DNA from 2 places in the Streptomyces angustmyceticus genome. Region 1 is predicted to be linked to the other one. Evidence: riboswitches for the same ligand, from Rfam matches in the RefSeq annotation. Region 1 holds a riboswitch; the other holds the start of a gene.

Region 1 (10,923 bases):
GCCGGCCGAAGCCCTCGTACTCCTCCGCGGCCTTCCGCGCGGGCGGCGAATGATCCACCGCGGTGATCGTCTCTATGGAGATCCGCAGGTCACGGTGGGCGGTGTCCAGCTCGTAGAACGCGGCCGCCGCGGCGTCCTTCGCCGCCTGCGCGTCGGCCCGCTGACTCTCCCCGCGCCCGAACCAGCGCCGGGTCCCCCCACCCGCGAACGACATCGGCCGCATCGCCACCAACAACGGCAACGGCAGCAACACGAGCCCCACCACATCCCGGAGCGGACCCCCACGGCCGCGACGGCGTTCTCGCTGCTCATGCGGCTGCGTGTCTGTCGCCGTCACTTCCCTCTCCCGATCGGATCGCCCCAGGACCGAATGTCATTCTCCCACTCACCGGAAACGAACACACCGGCCGGTAAGTTCGCCCTTCGCGCACTGGTTTGCCGTTCAGCCCTGGAGGCAAGGTAGTCTGTCGGCTCGGCCAGGGCGCATAGCTCAGCGGTAGAGCGCTGCTCTTACAAAGCAGATGTCACAGGTTCAAATCCTGTTGTGCCCACCCTTCCCGCCAGTGTGAATGGCGGAGAAAGCCCAGGTCAGGAAGATTCCTGGTCTGGGCTTTCCGCTTTCGTTCTCCTTGCGCGTACGGTCTTCGATCTTCCGCGAACGGTCTGGGCTCCCGGTGCCGTTTCCCGGATTCCTCCCGCCGGTCCAGCGGTGAGGCGTGTGGGTGGCGCGACCGGTGGAAGCCGCACCGATGGCGCGCCCCGCCTCCGCCCCCTGCCCCTGTCCGGCCGGTCAGGGGTCTTGCCGTCGCTCGCTCGGCACTCCTTCATCCGCATCCGTCGGTATTCGTCCGTATCCATCGGTATCGATCGGTCAAATCCTCATGCGTCGGTCTGCGGTGCGCGCGTACGATCCCCTCGCCGCTCGTACGTCAGTGCGCATCAGCGCACCGCGTGCGGGCGCCCTACGGGAGGGATCACTTGACCATGTCCTTCGGCGCGAGACCCCGTGCAGTCCTCGCTTCTCTGGGAACCCTCGGCCTGGTACTGGCCGCCGCGACGTCGCCCGCGAGCGCGGCCGACGGGGCGCCCACCGCACCGACTCAGCTGTTCAACGGATACCGGCACTGCTCGACCGACGCGAACCGGCCCTCGTACCAGTCGACCCGCGAGGGCCTCGTCGTCGAGGGCATCCCCGGGGTCACCGACGCCACCGGCAACCCCCGGGTCGGCGTGCGGTATCAGTCCTGGCCGGTCACCGACCCCACACGGATCACGACGGTCACCCGCGACCGCGTCCCCCCTGGCTTCGAGGCCCCCGCCACCCTGCCCGCCAGTGCGCTCGACGAAGGGCGGACCTACGCGTGGCGGGCGCAGACGGTGGCCGGGGGCGCGGCCTCGGACTGGTCGGCTCCCTGCTATGTCACCCCCGACAAGACGGCCCCGGCCGCGCCCACCGTCACCTCGCCGAACTACCGTCCGGACGAGGACGGGTGGAACAAGGGTGGCGAGCCGGTCGAGTTCACCCTGGGCGCGAGCGGTGTCGACGATGTCGAGGGGTTCGAGTTCTCCTGGCAGCAGGACATGCCGGTCATCGGCACGAGCATCGGTGACCACGGCGTTCCGCGGCCCGTCGACCCGTACTCCGACACGGCGTACTTCAAGCGCGCCGACGCGCTCGGCGGTTCGGCCGGGCTCAGCCTCGTCCCGCCGGGCGGCTCCGGTGTGCACACGCTGTGGGTGCGCAGCCTGGACCGGGCCCACAACAGGTCGGCGATCGCCGGCTACACCTTCCGCGTCAGCTCCACGACGCCCACCGTCACCCCGGCCGTCCCGAAACCCGAGTTCGGTGAGCCGACCGGGTTCACGCTCCGTCCCGCCCCCGAGCTCCAGGCGAAAAGCCCGGTCGTCAGCTACTCGGTGCGGACCGGCGGCCTTCAGAACGACAGGACCTTCGAGGTCGCGGCGGGGGCGGACGGCACGGCGACCGTGGATCTCGCGCTGGACGGCATCTACGGCGGGAACCTCCAGGTGACCAGCAAGAGCGCGAACGGCTGGGTCAGCGACCAGGCTTGGTGGAGCATCGACTACGACACCACTCCCACCGTCGCTTCAAACGCCTACCCGGAGAACCGTTCGCGCGGCGGCGCCGGCGTCCCGGGAACGTTCACGTTCACGCCGAAGGTGAAGGATGTCGTGAGCTACACGTACACCTTCCACAACGGTGCCCCGGAGGTCACGGTCCCCGCGGACGCCGACCACACCGCGACCATCGACTGGACCCCGGCCTCGGACGGTTGGCACGACCTCACGGTCTACGCGACAACCCGCTCCGGCATTCAACTGGCGCCCTACGACTACTTCTTCACCGTGGGCTGAGCCCCCGAACCGGCCGGCCGCGAATCGGCATGCCCAGGGCCCGTCGAAGCGGGTAGTGAGCCCGGACGGCCGATCGTGACAACCTCCGGAGCGGGTTCGGTCGCACCCGCACAGCAGAAGTCACGGGGTTCGCCTTCTGCTGCGCCCGCTCCTTGTGCAGAACCGCGAAGGCCCAGGTGATCCGCTCTGAACGCGGATCACCTGGGCCTTGATTTCTTCCCCTGCGGACGATGCCCGCGGGGCGGGGCTCGTGCCGCCCATGTGCCGGGTGGCCCGTCCGGCCGCCCCGGCTTCCGCGGTGCCTTGTTGTCCGTTGTGGGGGCGCTGTGTATCGTCGGGAGGGTGACTTGAAGTTTCAAGTAGTTTTCCGCGATGCCTCGCGGACTCGTCCCCGACCTGCGAAAGAGCGCTCCTATGACGTCCTCCCTCAGCACTGTCGAGACCTCGCACCTCGGTGCCTCGACGCGCTCCGCCCCCTCCCTGCACGGCTATGACGCCGGGCTGCTTCTGCTGCGGCTGGCGCTCGGTCTGACCATGGCCGGCCATGGCGCCCAGAAGCTGCTGGGCTGGTTCGGTGGTCCGGGGCTGGACGGGACCGGACAGTTCTTCACGATGAGCGGCTATCCGTCGGGTCGCGTGATGGCCGTCGTCGCCGGTCTGAGCGAGACGCTCGGCGGGCTGGGGCTGGTGTTCGGGCTGCTCACGCCGCTCGCCGCCGCGGCGGTCGTGGGCACGATGATCAATGCGCTTGCCGTGAAGTGGGGCGGGGGCTTCTTCGCGCCCAAGGGCGTGGAGTACGAACTGCTGCTGACCGCGGGGGCGGCGGCGCTGGCGCTGACCGGCCCCGGACGCTACGCCGTCGACCGCTTCCTGCCGGGCCTGCGCGCGCATCGGCTGCTCTACGGCGTGGTGGCGCTGGTGCTGGGTGTGGTGCTGGCGGGCGCGGTTCTGCTGATCAAGAAGTGAGTCACTGATCAAGAAGTGAGCCCCGCGCCGGAAGGCGCGGTGCGGAGATTCGGGGTCCGGCGCCCGGAGTGTGGGGGCCGGACGCCGAGCAGGGGAGGCGCGGCGTCGCTTGGCGGCGCTGCGGTGGGAGAGTTGGGGAGCAGGCTGTATGTCCGTACGACGACTGAATCACGCGGTGCTCTACGTCCGTGAGGTGCACCGGTCCGTGGGCTTCTATACCGAGGTGCTCGGGCTGGGGGTGAGGGCCGAGATGCCGGGGCGGGCGGCGTTCCTTCGCGCTTCCGGGTCGCTCAACGATCATGACCTGGCGCTGTTCTCGGTGGGGCCGGACGCGCCGGGGCCCGAGGCCGGGCGGGTCGGGCTCTACCACCTGGCCTGGGAGGTCGGCACCCTCGGTGAACTCGTCGCGGCGCATGCGCGGCTCGTGGAGCGGGGCGCGCTGGTGGGGGCGAGTGATCACCTCGTCGCGCTGTCGCTGTACGGCAAGGACCCGGACGGTATCGAGTTCGAGGTGATGTGGCGGGTCCCGAGGGCGGACTGGCCGGGTCCGGATCAGCCGGACGGGCTGCGGCCGCTCGATCTGGCCGCGGCGCTGGAGCGCTGGGGGCCGGACCAGACGACGGGCGCGGCCGCCGGGTCGGCCACCTGAAGGTCAGTCGGGCCCGTCGTGCCGGCGGGGCGCCGGTCCCTGCCGTGCCTGGCGGGGCACCGGGCCTCGCCACACCTGATGGGGCTGTCGTGCCCCGTCATACCTGACGAGGCGATTGCGCCCCGGCGCCCATCGGCGGCGCCGGGGACGCATGGGACTCGACGCATAGGGCTCGACGTGTCGGGCCCGGGGCTCATGGGGCCGATACGGCTCAGGGGGCGTCCGGGGTGTCCGGGGTGGCCGAGGTGGCCGGCTCCGCCGGTGCCGGCTGCTCGGTCGGGCCGGTTCGCTTGGCGCGTTCCGCCCAGCGCTTCTCGACGCCGGACAGGCGCCAGTACGACAGCGCCGCGGCCCACACCACCACGAACAGGCCGACGATCAGGAACCCGACGTTGTCGAGGTCGAGGCCGGAAATCCAGCCGGTCAGCGGGTCGTCGAGGCCGAGCTTCTCGTGGAGCACGGTCACCAGCTCGATCGTGCCGATGAAGAAGGCGACGGCGATCGACAGGCCGGTGATGGTGAGGTTGTAGTAGACCTTGCGCACCGGGTTGGAGAACGCCCACTGGTAGGCGAAGTTCATGAAGGTGCCGTCGAGCGTGTCGAAGAGGCTCATGCCGGCCGCGAAGAGCAGCGGCAGGCACAGCACGGCGTACCAGGGCAGGCCGGCCGCGGCGCCGCTGCCGGCCATCACCATCAGGGTCACCTCGGTCGCGGTGTCGAAGCCGAGACCGAAGAGGAAGCCGAGCGGGAACATCTGGCCGGGGCGGGAGACGGAGCGGGTGAAGCGGCCCAGGAAGCGGTTCATGAAGCCGCGCGAGTCGAGGCGCTGCTCCAGCTCGGCCTCGTCGTACTGGCCGCTGCGCATACCGCGGAAGACCCGCCAGATGCCGGCCAGTGCGATCAGGTTGAGGGCGGCGATGAGGTAGAGGAAGGTCCCCGAGATCGTGGTGCCGATGGTGCCCAGGATCTGGTGGGTACGGGACTGGTCGTTGAGCAGGGTGCCCGCGAGCTGCGCGCCGCCCGCCACCAGGGCCGCCATCGCGACGACCACGCTGGAGTGGCCGAGGGCGAACCAGAAGCCGACCGAGACCGGCCGCTTGCCGTCGGCCATCAGCTTGCGGGTGGTGTTGTCGATCGCGGCGATGTGGTCGGCGTCGAAGGCGTGCCGCATGCCGAGGGTGTACGCGGTGACGCCGAGGCCGACACCGAAGACCTGGCTGCCCACGGCGTAGTGGTGCGGCACCACGAGCAGGAAGAGCACGCCGAAGGCGACGACGTGCAGGCCGGCTATGACGGCCATCAGGCCCGCGGTGCGGACGGTGTCCTGGCGGCGCCAGCGGAACGCGGCGGCAGCAGGGGTATGGCGGGTATCGGTGGACAGGGCCATCCGGCGGTCACGCTCCAGCACCTCGTGGATCAGTTCGTGAGATGCCGTGGCCGGTCTCCTGGCTTACGGGTGCCCGTGCCCGCCCCCGCCTTCCCGGCCGCGGGCTGCGGTCAGTGGCGCCGCAGGCGCGTGCGCCTGCGGAAGGGACGGAAACTCCCCGATCACAGTGGCGAGGGCCGCTCCGGTCTGGGACCACAAGGTCCGTCACCGGTCTTCCCGAACACCACGGCCCGGTCACTCTAACCGCCGCCGGGGAGGGGTGGGGTTGGCGGGGTTGGCGGGGTTCGTCCCGAGGTGAGCGAGAGCGCCGGTGGCCGCGGTCCGCGGCCGTGGCCCGCGGCGGTTCAGTGGCCGTAGTCCAGGGACGAGAGAAAGGCGTGGAGTTCGCGGTCGAAAAGGGCGGTGTTCTCCAGATTGACCATATGGGCCGCGCCCGGTATCCGGACTCTCCGGGCGCCGGGGACGGTCAGCGCTATCGCATGGGCGTTGGCGGAGATGTCGCTGCTGTCGAGGTCGCCGTCGAACACGACCGTCGGCACCCGGATCTCGGCCAGGCGGTCGGCGGCGCCGACCTCGAGCGGCATACCGGCACCCGCGCCGTCGGCGTGCACCTCCACATTGGCCTCGGCCGAGGCGCGCATCCGCTCGCGGAATCCCGGGTGCACCGCGGACGGTTCGCGATGCGGTCCGTCCACCCACATCCGCAGGAAGTGCTCCACATACCGTTCCGCGCCGTCCGGTGTGCCGATCGCCGCCACCTGTGCCCTGATGTGCTCCAGGATGAAGGGGTCGGAGAAGGCGCGGCCGCTGATGCCGGGGGAGGCGAGCGCCAGGGCCGTCACCCGCTCCGGGCGGGCTATGGCGGTGTCGAGCGCGACCCGCGCGCCGTGGGAGAGGCCGACGAGGACGGCGTCGGGGACATCGAGGGCGTCGAGCAGGGTGCAGAGGTCGTCGTGGTTGGCGTAGTCACCGGCCACCGTCGAGGACAGGCCGTGGCCGCGGAAGTCGTAACGGATCGCGCGCAGGCCGGAGTTCACCAGCCAGGCGAACTGCTCGTCCCACATGTGCTGGTCGAGCATCCCGCCGTGGAGCAGTACCACCGCGGGGCCCGAGCCGGCCGTCTCGTAGAACAGCTCGCCGTCGTCGACCGGCACGATGCCGTTGTCGATCTCGGACCAGGCGGTGATGCCTCGGGTCATCTTCTGGACCGTCCTTTGTGCGCCGGATGCAGAGGAGTGGGTGTGATGCCGTTGTCACCGCCATTGTCGCTGTTGGGGTGATTGCGGTGACTGTCGGGGCTGTCTGTGCTGTCGGTTTCCTCCGGCGCCGGGCCTTGGTCGTTCGCGAGGTGCCGGAACTCCTCGCCGAGCCGGTCCAGTACGTGCAGTGCGGTGCGGACGTCCTCGGCGGGCAGGTCGGCCAGACGCCGGCGCAGCTGAGTGACTTCGAATTCCTGGACGCCGCGTATCGCCTCGGTGCCCCGGGGGGTGAGGCGGATCAGGGACGAGCGGCGGTGTGCGGGGTTCGGGGCCGTCACGACCAGGCCCAGTTCGGCGGCGTGGTTCACCCAGCGCTGCACCGGCTGCCGGTCGAGGCCCATCCCGCGCGCCAACTGCGGCACGGTGCGCGGGCCTTCGGTGCGCAGGGCGTCCAGCAGGGCGTGTTCGCCGGCGGTCATGCCCGTGCCCGCCAGCTCGCGCTCCACGGCGCGGACGACCGTGCGGTGCAGGGGCCACAGGCGCCGGATGACGCCGTACAGCAGGTCTTCGGCGGGGGTTGCCTCTTCGGTGAGTGCTTCGGTGGTGGTCAGGCTTCCGATGGGTGTGGGGCCATCGCCGTCGGTGCCTTCCGGGTCGTGCGTGTCTTTCATGGGTTCCGTGCCCCTCGCCTCGTCGCGGCTTATCCTTCATCGACACTTGTGATGTCATGATGACATCGTTGATGTCGTTTGAGAAGGGGGGTGCCGCGGAAAGGAGTTGAGGAGGCGGACGGGTCCGACGGGACTCGTGCGGGCCGTCGACGAGAAGGGTGGAGGCGAATGAAGGTCGGTCTGTTGCGTGCGGTCGGGGTGGCCACGGCCGTGTACGGGGTGGCGGTGGCGGCGCTGCCCGATCTGCTGGCGCGGCCCTCGGGTCTGGTCGACGGCCAAGGGCGGACCGCGCCGGCGACCCGGACCTCGCTGCGCCCACTGGCCTGGCGGGACGCGGCGAGCGGGCTGGCGATGGCGCTGGCTCCGGACGGTCCGGCGCTGCGCACCGCCGCGTACGTGCGGATCGCGGCGGACTTCGGGGACGCCGTGCTCCTCGGGGTGACGCTGCCGGGCCGAGACCGGAGGCTGAAAGCCGTGGCGGTGTCGGTCGGGTGGGGAGCGCTGTCGGTGGCCGGGCTGCTCGCCCGAGGGCGGCGGGGGAGCGGGATTATGGGCGCGGTGGAGGCGGGGCCTCTTCGGGTGCGAAGGTGACGACGAGGTCGGCGCGGTCGCGAGTGGCCGCGACGACGCGGGCGTTGGCCTCGTCCGAGGTGTGCACGAACCGCTCGGCGTCGGCGCGCGGGCGCCCGAACCGCTCGTGCCGGTCGACCAGGCGCCGGACGCGTTCGGAGGTCTCCAGCTCCACGTACCAGACCTCGTCGAGCAGTTCCCGGACCCGCGGCCACGGGGCGGAGTCGAGGAGGAGGTAGTTGCCCTCGGTGACGATGAGCGGAATGTGGGGTGCCACGGGGATGCTGCCGGCCACCGGCTCCTCGATACGGCGGTCGAAGGCCGGGGCGTAGACGGCGGTGTCCGGCTCCGGGGAGCGCAGACGCGCCAGCAGCGCCGCGTACCCGGCGGGGTCGAAGGTGTCCGGGGCGCCCTTGCGGTCCGTACGCCCCAGACGGCGCAACTCCGCCTCGGCGAGGTGGAAGCCGTCCATCGGGACGAGCGCCGCGCTGCCCGCCAGCTCGGCCACGAGGTGGGCGGCGAGGGTGGACTTGCCGGCGCCGGGCGGGCCCGTGATGCCGAGCAGCCGCCGTCGGCCGGGGGTCGCGGTGGCCGCGAGCCGGCGGGCGCGGGAGAGGAGGTGCCGGGGATCCATGGTGTCTCCATCGTGCCTGAGGGGGCGGGGTGCCCCATAGGACTTGCGGTTGCCGCCGCGTCAACTTCTACGGTCGTTCGTGAGCCGGAGAAACCGGCTCGGTGAGGGTGAGCCCGCGAGGAGAGGCACGGCGATGGCCTGGTCGATTGCGGAGGTGGCCCGGATGTCCGGGGTGACGTCCCGGACACTGCGGCACTACGACGAGATCGGTCTGCTACCGCCCGCGCGGACCGGCAGCAACGGGCACCGCTACTACGAGGAGGCCGATCTGCTGCGGCTGCAGCAGATCCTGCTGATGCGGGAGTTGGACCTGGGGCTGCGCGAGATCCAGGCGGTCCTGGACAGCCAGGTCGACCGGGTTGCCGTGCTGCGCGAGCACCACCGGCGGCTGAGAGCGGAGCGGGACCGGCTGGAGACGCTGGTCCGCACGGTCGGACGGACCCTCGCCGAACTGGAGGAGCACGAGGAAGGCAGTGGCATGACGAAGATCAACAGGCCGGAGAACCTGTTCGAGGGGTTCGAGTCCGCCCGCCCCGACGCCGAGGCCGAGGTGCGGGAGCGATGGCCGGCGGCGTGGGAGCGGACCCAGCAGGTCGTCGCCGCGATGTCCGCCGAGGACATGGAGCGGTGGCAGCGCGAGGTGACGGCGCAGATGATCCGGCTGGCGGAGTTCATGGTGGCCGGCACCCCGGTCGCCGATCCCGCGGTGCAGGCCGAGATGGACGTCCACTACCAGGGCATCTGCCGGTTCTGGACCCCGAACGCGGAGGCGTACAAGGGGCTGGGCCGGACCTACAGTGACGACCCGCAGTTCCGCGCGAACTACGACAAGATCGCCGAAGGGCTGGCCGACTACCAGCGCGACGCGATGGTCGTCTACGCGGACGCGCGGCTCAGCTGACCGTGGCCCGGCCGGCTCGGCAGACGCACGGCCGAGCCGGCCGACGCACGGCCGGGCCGGCCACGGCATCCGAGGCGACCAAGGCGACCGAGGCGACCAAGGCGGCCGAGCCGGCCGAGGCACCGCCTCGTCGGGCGAGGCAGGCTTCCGCGCCCGGCTAGGTGGCGTCGACCGTGTCCCGGCCCGCGAGACCCAGGCGCCACAAGGAGGTGACCTCGGCCGCGCGGGCCACATGGAGCGGGTCGGAGGTGTCGCGGGCCCGGGGGTGGCGCGGGGAGATGTCGAGCCGGCCCAGGACCGTGAGGCCGGCCTTGGCGAAGGCGTCGAGGAGGTCGGCGTGCGAGCGCAGGCCGAGGTGTTCGGCCAGGTCGGAGAGGACCAGCCAGCCCTCGCCGTCCGGTGTCAGATGGTCCGCGAGGCCGCTCAGGAAGCCGTACAGCATCCGGTTGCCCGGGTCGTACACCGCGTACTCCACGGGCGAGGTCGGCTTCGCGGGCACCCACGGGGGGTTGCAGACGATCAGCGGGGCGCGGCCGGCCGGGAACAGATCGGCCTCGACCACGTCCACCTGCCCGGCGACGCCCAGCCGTTGGGTGTTCTCACGGGCACAGGCCAGCGCGCGCGGGTCCTGGTCGGTGGCCACGACCCGGCGGACGCCGCGCCGGGCGAGCACCGAGGCCAGTACGCCGGTGCCGGTGCCGATGTCGAACGCCAGCTCCGCACCGGGCAGCGGCGCCTCGGCCACCAGGTCGACGTACTCGCCGCGGGCCGGGGAGAAGACGCCGTAGTGCGGGTGGATGCGGTCGCCGCCGAGCGCCGGGATCTCGACGCCCTTCTTGCGCCACTCGTTGGCGCCGATGAGGGCGAGGAGCTCGCGCAGCGAGACGAGGGAGGCGGCCGGAGCCGTGCCCCCGGTGGCGCCCGCGGTCTCCTCGGACGTCTCCCCGGTGGCGGGCTCGCCGGGCCCGTACGCCCTGGCGCAGGCCTCGCGGACATCGGGCGCGCGGTGCAGCGGGACGGCGAGATCCGCGTCGAGCGGGACCAGCAGCATGCCCAGGATGCGGGCGCGGTGGTTCTGCGCGGCCCGGTGCACATGGAAAGCCTGGGTGACATCGGCGGGTGGCGTCTTGCGGGGACGGCGGTCGATGCGGCGGGCCAGTGCCGTCAGCAGCTGGCGGGCGTTGTGGAAGTCGCCGCGCCACAGCAGCGCGGTGCCCTCGCAGGCGGCCCGGTAGGCGTCGTCGGCCTTCGTCCGGTCGTCCGCGATGACGATGCGGCGGGGTGGCGGGGCGCCGTTCTCGGAACGCCAACGGGCGGATCGGGGCTCGTCGGCCTCGGTCCATTCGACGACCGGCGGTGGGTTCACCGAAAAGTGCCTCTGTGTGTGGTTCGGGCCCGTCCCAGGGGTGCCGCTGTGGTGCGGCGCCGGTCCGGCGCCGGGGAGCGGCGAGGCGCTCGCGGGGACGGTGGGCGGGGGTGGTGAAGGTCGACTTTACTCTGTGCCGGCCGCGCGCCCCGCCCCCGCGGTCGGCGGCGCGGGCCCGGCGTCGGGCCGGTCGCGGCCGTGGCG
Region 2 (10,923 bases), 2.2 Mb from region 1:
GGCGGCGGAATCACCGTGAAGGTCCCGGAAGGATGGGCGCGCACCACCCACGGGCACGAGACGGTGTTCACCGACAAGTTCAACAGCGTACGGGTGGCCCGCGGCCAGACCACGACCGCGCCGACGGTGAACTCCGTCCGCGCTCACGACGTTCCGGCCCTGCGCGCCACGAACTCCCACTTCCAGCTGATCAAGGTGGTCAAGGTGCCACGCAAGGGCGGAACAGCGGTGCTGGTCGAATACCGCGCCGATTCCGCGCCCAACCCGGTGACCGGCAAGCGCCTCGCCCTGGACAGCCAGCGGTACGTGTTCTACAAGGCCGGCCGGGGTGACGCGGTGCTGACGCTCTCGGGCCCGGTGGGCTCCGACAACGTCGACCCCTGGCGGACCGTCACGGACTCCTTCCGGTGGTCCTGATGGCCGCGCCCGTGCTCAGCGCCCGCTCCCTCTACCGGTTCTTCCGGGCCGGCGAGGAGGAGACGTTCGCGTTGCAAGGTGTCGGACTGGAGGTCGGGCGCGGTGAAACAGTCGCGGTGACCGGGCCGTCCGGATCGGGGAAGACCACCCTGCTGAACTGCCTGGCGGGGCTCGACGAACCAGACGGGGGAACGGTACTCGTGGCCGGCCAACGGCTCAGCCACCGACCCGAAAGCGAGCGGGTCGGCCTGCGTGCGCGGCACATCGGGATGCTCTTCCAGTCCGGCAACCTGTTGGACCACCTCACCGTCCGGGACAATCTCGCGCTGGTGCAGCGGCTGGCGCCGGGCCGGCATCGCCGGGGAGCGGATCAGCTTCTGGAGCGGGTCGGTATCGGTCGGCGTTCCGGTGCCCTGCCCGGGGAGTTGTCCGGCGGGGAGGCAGCCCGCGCGGGGCTGGCCGTCGCCTTGGCGAACGCTCCGGATCTGCTGCTGGCCGACGAGCCGACCGGCGAGGTGGACGCAGTGACCGAACGCCGTGTGCTGGACCTGCTGCGGGAGCACGCCGCGGGTGGCGTCGCGGTGGTCGTGGTCACCCACAGCCGTGCTGTGGCCGGCGCCGCCGACCGGGTGCTGCGGCTGAGAGACGGAAGGTGGGCCTGATGCCCACAGAGATTCCTTCGGTCGCCGACGGCATGCAGCGCATGGATGCGGCCCTGGTGCGCTGTGATGACGTTGCCCGGACCTACGGCAGTGGACCGGCCGCTGTCGTCGCCGTTCACGGACTTGACTGCCACGTCCCGCCCGGCGCCCGGATCGCGGTGGTGGGGCCCTCCGGGTCGGGCAAGTCCACGCTGCTGCACCTGATGGCGGGCCTGGACCGGCCCACCGCGGGCAAGGTGAGCCATCCCGGCATCGACGGCGCGGACGCGGACACCCTCACCCGGCACATCGGTGTCGTCTTCCAGGGCCCGAGCCTGCTGCCCCCGCTCACCGTGGCGGAGAACGTCGCCCTGCCGTTGCGGATCGACGGCGTGCCGGAGACCGAAGCCGACGACCGGGCGCAGGTGGCCCTCGCCCGCCTCGAGTTGACCGAGCTCGCTCGGCGCCTGCCGGACGAACTGTCGGCGGGTCAGGCTCAACGCGTGGCCGTGGCCCGGGTGTTGGCTCGTAGGCCCCGGCTCGTCCTGGCCGACGAACCCACCGGTCAGCTGGATCGTGCAACCGGCCGTCAGGTGCTGGCCATCCTGCTCGGCACGGCCCAGGAGCTGGGGGCGGCCGTGTTGGTCACCACCCATGATCCGCGGATCGCCCGGGCGCTGGACGTCCGTTGGTACATGGCCGACGGACGGCTGATCCGCCCGGAGGCCGGTGACGGGGGAGATGACAGGACCGACCACCCCACGGACCAGCGGTCTTCAGGAGGCGAGAAGACGTGATCAGGATCTGGCTGGCCGGTCTGCTGCGCCGGCGCGGTGGGCGCCTGCTCGCTGTGGCTGCCGGTGTGGCCACCGCGGTGGCCCTGTTGGCGGCGCTCGGCGGCTTCCTCGGTGCCACCCACGCCACCATGACCGCACAGTCCGTACGATCGACCGTGGTCGACTGGCAGGTGCAGGCGGCCACCCCTGCCGATGTTCCGCAGGTGTTGAGGACCGTTCACCACACGCCGGGCACCCGGGCGGCACTGCCCGTCGGCTACGCCGCCACCAGCGGTCTGAGCGCCACCGCAGGCGGCACCTCTCAGACCACCGGACCGGGCAGCGTGCTCGGCGTGCCCGCCGGCTACCGTACGGCGTTCCCGGGAGAGATCCGGGTGCTGGCCGGACGTGGCGACGGGGTGCTGCTGGCTCAGCAGACCGCCGCGAACCTGCACGCGGCCCCCGGCGACACGGTGGCCGTCGGGCGGGCGGGGCTGCCACCGGTGCGGGTGCGGGTGGACGGTGTGGTGGATCTGCCGCACGCCGATGCGCTGTTCCAGAAGGTCGGCGCACCGCCGCAGTCGCAGCCGACCGCGCCCCCGGACAACATCGTCCTGCTCCCGCAGCACCGCTGGCACGCGGCCTTCGACCCGCTGGGCAAGGCCCGGCCCGACCTCGTGCACGAGCAGATCCATACACGCCGCAGCCATGCCCTGCCAGCTGACCCGGCCCTCGCCTACGCGACGGCGACCGGCCGTGCGCACCACACCGACCTGCGGCTGGCCGGCACCGGCGTGGTCGGGGACAACCTCGGCACGGTGCTGGACGCGGCCCGCTCGGACGCCCTGTACGCACAGATGCTCTTCCTGTTCCTCGGTGTGCCCGGTGCGGTGCTGGCCGGGGCGCTCACCGCGGCAGTTGCCGGCGCCGGTGCCGCGCGACGGCGCAGGGAGCAGTCCCTGCTGCGGACCCGGGGAGCCTCGGCCGGAAGGCTGCTGAGCCTGGCGGCCGTGGAGGCCGCGGTGGTGGCGATCGCCGGCGGGGCGGTGGGCCTGGCGGTGGCGGCGCTGCTGGGGCGCACGGCCTTCGGCGCGGCCGGCAGCCTCACCGCCGGCTGGGCACTGGCGGCGCTCGTCGTCGGCGCGCTGATCGCCGGCGCCACGGTGCTGCTGCCCGCCCGCCGCGACATCAAGGCCGTCACCGTGGTGGCCGGACGGGCCACGGTGGAGCGACGCCGGGTGCCGCGCACACTGTGGTGGGCGGTTACCGCCGTGCTGCTGATGCTGTCGCTGGTCGTCTTCGCGATCACCAGTCGCACCAACTATGCCCTGGTCCTCGCGCCCGAAGGGACACCCACGTTGTCGGTGGACTACTGGGCGTTCGCCGGTCCGGCCCTGCTGTGGGCCGGGGGAGCGCTGCTGGCCTGGCTGCTGACGGACCTGCTCCTGCGGCGCGGGCGGCCGGTGCTCACCAGGTTGCTTCGCCCCATGACCGGTGCCCTGTCCGGCACGGTCGCAGCCAGTCTGTCCCGGCAGCGGGGCACCGTGCTGCGGGCGGTGGTGCTGCTCGCCCTGGCCGTCGCCTTCGCCGCGTCGACTGCCGTGTTCAACTCCACCTACCGTCAGCAGGCCGAGGTCGACGCGGTGCTCACCAATGGCGCCGATGTCACCGTGACCGCGTCCCCCGGCTCCACCGCGGGTGCGGCCGACGCGGCCCGGGTGGCGGCCCTGCCCGGTGTGCGCAGTGTGGAGCCGCTGCAGCACCGCTTCGCCTACGTCGGCCCCGACCTCCAGGACCTCTACGGAGTCCGGCCGGCCACGGCCGTCGGAGCGGGGCGGCTGCAGGACGCCTACTTCTCCGGCGGCAGTGCGCGGCAGCTGATGGACCGCCTCCAGCGGCAGCCCGACGCCCTTCTCGTCAGTGCCGAGACCGCCAACGACTTCCAGCTCCACCCGGGCGATCACCTCCGGTTGCGCCTCCAGGACGCCCGCACCCACCGGCTGCGGCCTGTGGAGTTCCGCTTCGCCGGGATCGTCAAGGAGTTCCCGACCGCCCCCAAGGACAGCTTCCTGGTGGCCAACGCCTCCTACGTGGCCCGGGCGACCGGCAGTGGCGCGGTCAGCACCCTGTTGGCCGACACCGGAGGCAACGGACAACGCGAGGTGGCGCACCGCGTGCGGTCCCTGCTCGGGCCCACCGTCCAGGTGACCGACCTCCCCTCGGCCCGCACCGTCACCGGATCCAGCCTCACCGCGGTGGACCTCGGTGGTCTCACCCGCGTGGAACTGGGCTTCGCCCTGGCCCTCGGCGCGGCGGCGGGCGGTCTGGTCCTGGCCCTCGGCCTGGCCGAGCGGCGCCGCACCCTCGCGCTGGCCTCCGTGCTGGGCGCCCGGGGGCGGCAGCTGTCCGGGTTCGTGTGGAGCGAGGCCGGAGTGGTGGCGGTGGCGGGCACGCTCGGCGGCGTACTGCTCGGCTGGTCGCTGTCCGAGGTGCTGGTCAAGGTCCTGTCCGGTGTCTTCGACCCGCCGCCGGCCGCTCTCGCCGTGCCGTGGGGCTATCTCGGCGTCGTCGCCGTGGCCGTCGCAGCAGCCGTTGCCATGGCCGCGACAGCCGCCGTGCGCCATGCCCGGCGGCCCCCGCTGAGGGAGCTGCGGGAGTTGTGACCGTCACCGTGGACGTACCGGGCGTCAGGTCGCCGGTGTCTGCCTCCCACCGGCGACCAGCCAGGTGAAGCAGGGGTGCGGTGCCCTCCTGGAGACTCGGAGGCGCCCGCCCTCGGCCTCCACCAGGGAGCGCGCGAGCGCCAGACCGATGCCGTGCCCGCCGCCGGCAGTGTCACCGTCGTAGCCATGTCGCCGGGCAAAGACGTCCACGCTCTCGGGAAGGCCCGGCCCCTCATCCGTCACATCCACAGCCGGCACCCCCGCCGCGTCCCGGACGGTGACGGTCACCGTGCCCGCACCGTGGCGGAGGGCGTTGGCCAGCAGGACGTCCAGCACCTGCCGGCCGGCACGTGCCGAGCCGACGGCATCCGGCAGGGGCGACTCCACGGTGACCCGTAGGGGGCGGCCCGCGGCCGCCAGTTCGCCGTGCCAGCGCCGCTCGGCATCGGCGAGCAGCGCCCCGATGTCCAGCGGTGCCCGTTCCGGCACGTCGCGGGCGAGCGAGAGCAGGTCCTCGATCGTCGTCTCCATGGCGGTCAGCGAGGCCAGGGCGGCCCGCAGCGCGCCGCGTGGATCCGTCGGCGCCTCGGTGGACGGCCCTTGCTTCGCCGCATCGCCCTCGGTCAGCCCGCTCTCCAGCTCCAGCCGTACCCGGGTCAGCGCGGTGCGCAACTGGTGCGAGGCGTCCGCGCTGAACGCCCGCTCCCGGCGCAGCAACTCCTCGATCCGCGCGGCGGCCCGGTTCAGCGCGGTCGCGACGGCATCGGCCTCCGGCAGCCCGGACACGCCGGCCCGGGCCGACAGCTCACCGTCCTCCAGCCGGCCGGCGGTGGCAGCCAGCGCCTCCATCGGATGGGCCAGCCGCCGACTGGAACGGATGCCCACCACAGCCGCCACACCGACCGCGACGACGGCCAGCGCCGCCAAACCGGCCCACGTCACCAGTGCCCTGCGCCAGGGCCCGTCGGCCGGTGCGCTGGCTCGCACCGCCGCGCGGACCCGCTCTCCGGAGCCCACCGGCACCGTCGCCACCAGCCGGCCGTCGCCCCGGTCTGAAGTGGCCCGTCCCGCCAGCGCGTCATGCACCGGCCGGTCCCCGGCTTCCGGCCCCGTGCCGACCACCCGCCGCGCTCGGTCGTCGTACACCCCCACCTGCCTGCCCGGCCCGACGCGTGGCAGTTCCATGGGGTCGCGGGGGTGGTGCACATCCGCCGGAACGGTCACCGCCACTCGGTCGGCGAGCTGTTGCAGTGCGCGCACCTCGTCCTGCCGGTACAGCCGTAGCGTCGCCACCGCCAGCGGGACGCAGAAGAGCACCACGGCGCACACCACCGCGGCGATGACCGCTCGCAGGATCCGGCGGCGCACGGTCAGCTCTCCCCGGGAGGTTCGAGCCGGTAGCCGAAGTGCCGCAGGGTCGTGATCCGTACCCGGTCACCGAGCTTGTGGCGGAGTGCCGCGATGTGCACGTCGAGCGTCTTGGTGGAGCCGAACCAGTTTGTGTCCCACACCTCGCCCATCAGGTCCTCCCGGCTCACCGCACTGCCGACCGAGGCGGCCAGCCGCACCAGCAGATCGAACTCCTTGGGCCTCAGCTCCACCTCGCCCTCCGGGGTCAGGCATCGCCGGGCGGTGCGATCGATGAGCAGGGCGCCGTGCCTGGTCGGGCCAGTCCCGCCGTGCCGGCCCGGAGCCGCCCGCCGCAGGTGGGCGGCGATCCGCGCCTGCAGCTCGGCCAGCCGGAACGGCTTGGTCAGATAGTCGTCGGCGCCCGACTCCAGCGCCTCGATCACATCCATCTCACCGCTGCGCGCCGTCAGGACGACGAGCACGGCCCGCGGCAGCAGCTCGCGCAGCCTCCGGCACAGCTCGAAGCCGTCCACGTCCGGCAGCCCCAGGTCCAGCAGCACCAGCTCGGCGGGCTCCCGCCCGGCACGCTCCAGCGCCGCCGCCCCGTCGGGGCACCAGTCGCACTCATGACCCCGCGCGCGCAACATCGAAGCGAGCCTGCCGCCGATGGCCTCGTCGTCCTCGACAATCACGATCCGTGCCACGCCCTCACGCTAGCGGTGGGCGCGGCCCGGTACGACTCGGCGGGGGCGCACATACACGGGCGGGGCCAGTCGGGTGATGGCGGGGGACAACGCCCCGCCGGCCGCCGCGAGGAGAACCTGCCACAGCGACAGGTGCACCCCCGTTCCGCCGGGCACACCAGGCTCCCTCCTGGCACGCTTGCTAGGTGACCGCACGCCACTGACCCTGCCCACCGGGATCCTCGCTGCCGGACTGCTCGTCGCCGCGGCGGCTTCGGCCGCTTCCACGCTCCACGCGGCGAGCGAACTGCACAACAACGTCGAGATCGCCGAAAGCCGCTCCGGCGTCGGATAGGAAGCCCAGGTCTGGCCGCCCTGGCGGCGCGCGAACGCGACAAAAGATCACACCCGGCCCTGTGGGGCAATGGCGACCCCCGAGAAATCGGCCCGAGTCCCTCTGCGCACAGCGCTGGGCACGTTGAATTCCTGCGCTACTGCACGGGCCGGCGGATCGCGGGTGGACGGCGGACGGCCCTCCAAGAGCGAGTGACGATAGTGAGCTACGGGACTTCCTTCAGTCACCGGCCGCCTGAACGCAAGCAGCCGGATATCCGGTCCGACCCCGCGTGCCACGGCAGACCGATGCGCTCCTGGTGAAAGGCCACGGGAGGCGGCCATCCTCTACATCTCGGCTCGTGCATGGCTGTTGTCACAGGTTCAGCAGCAGGTCCCGGACCGTGTCGGGCTGGGACAGGAACGGGTGGTGGCCGGCGTCGAGTTCGACGACGTTGTCGGCCCGGCCGGCGAATTCGCGCTGCAGGCGCGGCGGGGTGCCCCGGTCCTGAGCGCAGACGAGGTAGGTCGAGGGCGCCTGCTGCCATGCGGCAGCCCCGACCTGCTGCCCGGTCACCTGCAGGCTCTGCGGGGCAAGGTGGTGGGCCGCCTGCGCCTGGACCTCGGGGTCGCAGTCCTGCAGGAACGTGTTCACGAGCAGCTCGGGGAGGACCCCGAACGTGCCGGCGTCGGGGTCGATGTCGAGGAACGGGGCGGGGTTGTCGGCCCCGAAATCCGACAGGCTCTGCCCGGCCTCGGGCAGGTAGCTGGAGACCAGTAGGAGGTGGCGCACCGACCCGATTCCCGCAGCGGCCTCCGCAGTGACGATGCGGCCGTAGCTGTGGGCGACCACGACGGTCGGCTCGTCGCCGGCCTGCAGTACCTGCCGCACCGCGGCCACGTCCTAGGGCAGCCCCGGACCGCCGACGCCGCTGGGCAGGCCCGCCTCGCCGCAGCTCGGCAACGCCGGGGCCACACTCGGCACCCCCTGCTCCTGCAGCAGCTCGGCGGCGCGGTGCCACCACCACGATCCGTCCCGCACGCACGCCCCGTGCACGAACACGACTCTCATCGCCACCTCCCAGTCGGCCTCGACCGCCCCGGCCCGTTTGTCGATCGTCAAGTGCCCAGTACATGCGTCCCGGCGACGAGGGAAGGGACGACGGACCCTCGGTTACAGGCAGCCTCCCTGCGCAGCCGGAGACACGCCGGTGCAAGTCCAGTCAACCGGATGACGGTGCGCTCGATCCGCAGGCACTACCGAGCGTGTACCGGGACCGCGCGCCGGCCGGGTCCGTTGTAGACGCCGAGTGGGCGGATGCGGGAGTTGTGCTCCAGCTGCTCGGTGATGTGCGCGGTCCATCCGGTGATCCTGCTCATCACGAAGAGAGGGGTGGAGGTGGGGACGTCGAACCCCATCAGGTGGTACGCGAGCCCGGCGGGGTAGTCGAGGTCGGGGTGGATGCCCTTGCGGCTGAGCATCGCGTGGCGGAGCGCGGAGTGCAGGGCGGCCAGCCGGGCCGCGTCGGGGGAGTCCGCACTCGCGACCAGGAGGTCGGTGGCCTCTTGCACGATCGGGACGCGGAAGTCGGGCGACGGCCCCCGGTCATGAGGGCACCATCCCGGACTGTCCTGTCGCGCACGTGGCCGGAACGGGGTGGCCGGACGCGAGGCCGTGGTCCTGACCGTCCGCGTCGGGCTCCGCTTCCTCGCCGGGGACTCCCGGGTACATGACCTGGACGTCGCGCAGCAGGCCGTCCACCACGTCGTCCAGGTCGAGGCGCTTCTCCACGGTGTGCAGGTTGGTCAGCCCGGCCCGCAGGCTGACGCGGGGCGGCGCGAGGAGTTTGCAGCAGTCCTCGTCCGGCAGTACGGAGATCTCCGCGGTGCCGATGGACCGGGCCTCGTCGATGATCTCCTGCTTCTCCCAGCCGACCAGGGGCCGCAGCACCGGCAGGGTTGCCGCCTCGTCGACGGCTGCCATGTTCGCCAGGGTCTGGCTGGCCACCTGCCCCAGGCTGTCACCGGTCACCAGGGCTTCCGCCCGGGTGCGGCCCGCCAGCGCGGAAGCGGCGCGGACCATCAGCCGTCGCTGTGCCACGACCTGGAGCCTGCCGGCCCCCGCGATGGCCAGCTGCTTCTGTGCGTGGCCGAGGGCGATGACGTGCAGCCGCCCGCCGGGCTGGTAGCGATTCAGTTCACGCGCGAGGGCGTACGCCTTGTAGACCGATGCCGCGTTCGTATACGGAGCGCCGGTGAAATGCACGAAGTCGCAGCGCAGCCCGCGGCGCATCGCCCGGTAGGCCGCCACGGGCGAGTCGTAGCCGCCGGAGAGCAGAACCAGAGCGCGTCCGCTGGAGCCCACGGGCAGGCCGCCCGGTCCCGGGTGACGGGTCCAGGAGACGTAGCTCTCCTTGTGGTCGACCTCGACCGAGACCAGTACGTCCGGGCTGGAGAGGTTCACCGGGAGGGGGCCCAGGGCTTCCCGGACGCGGGCCCCGAGAAAGCGCTCGAACTGCGAGGACGTCATCTCGAAGCGCTTGTTCCGCCGCTTGACCCGCACGGCGAAACTGATCGAGGGCCGTTCCGCGCGAGCGGCGGTGAGCGCCTCCACGGCCGTCTCGGTGATGTCCGACACGGTGCTCGGGACACGCAGGGCGGGCTCCACCGAGTTGAACCCGATCACCCGGCGGGCGCGCTCCACGAGATCTTCCAAGGGAACCTCGCCGCCGAGCACGGTGACGTTCTGGCCGGACTTGATCCATGTGGAGCCGCCGATGCCACGCAGGGCGCCGCGGAGGTTGTCGTGCAGCCGCTCGGTGAACAGGTGCCGGTTGCGGCCCTTGAGGAAGATCTCACCGTGCTTGAGCAGGACACAGGGCCCGCTGGGGATGGGGAGGGGCGCCCTGGGGGAGGGGACGGCGGGCATGCTCGGTTCGGCAGGCACGAAACTCTCCTTCGCGAGTCGTCGTGAGGGCCGGCGCAGGGCCGCGAACGGGGCGCAGACCCGGCCGTCCCCGCTCTGCGCAGGGCTGGGTGGGACACACCACTCGCTCAGCGGTCCCGCTGCCGGGACGCGTGGATCCGTGCGCGGTGATCACCCCCCGCACGAGCAGTGGCAGGTCTTCGGACTCGTGGGCACATCCCGACGGAAGGGACACCCACTGGCCGTCGCTTCCCAGGTCACATGCGGACCCAGTGCTTCATGACGGCGGTCGTTCCCACTCACCGCTGCGAGGCAGTCCCGGACTCCCACCGGGTTCCCTCTTGCGACACCCCGTCTGGCGGACGGGCTGAACCAGCTGCCGGTCCAGGGTAGACAAGGCGGCGCGCATTCCGTGAACCGGACCTTGATTCTGCACTCTGAGCCGGGATGGCCGATTCGAGGCTCTGTCGGGTATGGGAATGATGCGTCATTCTGAGGCGCCTGTCGGTATGCGCCTGTCAGTGCCGGCCGTGCCGCCACCTCCTGCCCTGCGGCGCGCGGCGCCGGGAACGCTCACGCTCCACCCGCCGCCGTGATGCACAGGATGTCGTCCGGCCCGGCCGGCACGCCTCTCTGTCCGCAGCGTGCCGGTGCGGCTGTCGGGCGGCGAGGACAGAGCGATCTCCACCCGGCCGTCCGGCACCAGGTCGAGCAGCACAGCCGTGTCCCGGTCCGTGCCGCAGCCGGCGTCCACGACGGTCTCGCGCCCGTCGGATTCAGCCGGCCGAGGGTGCGCTTGCCCCACTGCTGGTGCGGCAAGGGAGGCGAGTCGCATGTCTCGGCATCCCCGGTAAGGGGCACGATCCCGGCACGGACTGCCGCGCCGGGCCGTGGCGCCCCGGTGTCGTGCAGCCACCGTCACGGCAATCCGCAGTGCTCTCGTGCCGGCGCGCCGTGGAACTGCCTGACCATGTTGAGGATGCGGAACTGCGGGTATTGGGGCTTACCTGTGGGCATGGCGAGCCCATGGGCCAGGAGGTCTTGGACGAAGTCCACGGCCTCGACGTCTGAGTACCCGGAGATCTGGGCGGCCTCGTCCACAGACCAGCTGTCGGGGATCCGGACCAGTCGACC

What was found. Region 1 has a riboswitch for cobalamin ahead of nicT (Nickel transporter NicT). Riboswitches for the same ligand answer to the same signal wherever they lie in the genome.
Region 2: it holds a riboswitch for cobalamin, as region 1 does, so the genes downstream of both, thiI (tRNA uracil 4-sulfurtransferase ThiI) here and nicT (Nickel transporter NicT) in region 1, are expected to answer to the same signal.

What each region holds. Positions count from the first base shown of each region.
Region 1 is NZ_CP082945.1:5,676,801-5,687,723, forward strand. Features, by position in the region: gene K7396_RS25355 (coiled-coil domain-containing protein) at 1-337, opposite strand, end outside; tRNA gene K7396_RS25360 (tRNA-Val) at 480-551, shown strand; gene K7396_RS25365 (hypothetical protein) at 985-2,376, shown strand; gene K7396_RS25370 (DoxX family protein) at 2,791-3,342, shown strand; gene K7396_RS25375 (VOC family protein) at 3,491-3,991, shown strand; gene nicT (Nickel transporter NicT) at 4,203-5,411, opposite strand; cobalamin riboswitch at 5,410-5,621, opposite strand; gene K7396_RS25385 (alpha/beta fold hydrolase) at 5,723-6,577, opposite strand; gene K7396_RS25390 (MarR family winged helix-turn-helix transcriptional regulator) at 6,574-7,248, opposite strand; gene K7396_RS25395 (hypothetical protein) at 7,417-7,839, shown strand; gene K7396_RS25400 (nucleoside/nucleotide kinase family protein) at 7,796-8,452, opposite strand; gene K7396_RS25405 (MerR family transcriptional regulator) at 8,586-9,353, shown strand; gene K7396_RS25410 (methyltransferase) at 9,511-10,719, opposite strand.
Region 2 is NZ_CP082945.1:7,879,570-7,890,492, forward strand. Features, by position in the region: gene K7396_RS34515 (hypothetical protein) at 16-417, shown strand; gene K7396_RS34520 (ABC transporter ATP-binding protein) at 417-1,079, shown strand; gene K7396_RS34525 (ABC transporter ATP-binding protein) at 1,079-1,855, shown strand; gene K7396_RS34530 (ABC transporter permease) at 1,852-4,497, shown strand; gene K7396_RS34535 (HAMP domain-containing sensor histidine kinase) at 4,522-5,865, opposite strand; gene K7396_RS34540 (response regulator transcription factor) at 5,868-6,551, opposite strand; gene K7396_RS34545 (hypothetical protein) at 6,730-6,885, shown strand; gene K7396_RS34550 (alpha/beta hydrolase) at 7,240-7,755, opposite strand; gene K7396_RS34555 (hypothetical protein) at 7,768-7,986, opposite strand; partial or broken gene K7396_RS34560 (citrate/2-methylcitrate synthase) at 8,121-8,453, opposite strand; gene thiI (tRNA uracil 4-sulfurtransferase ThiI) at 8,470-9,792, opposite strand; cobalamin riboswitch at 9,964-10,182, opposite strand; gene K7396_RS34570 (helix-turn-helix domain-containing protein) at 10,708-10,923, opposite strand, start outside.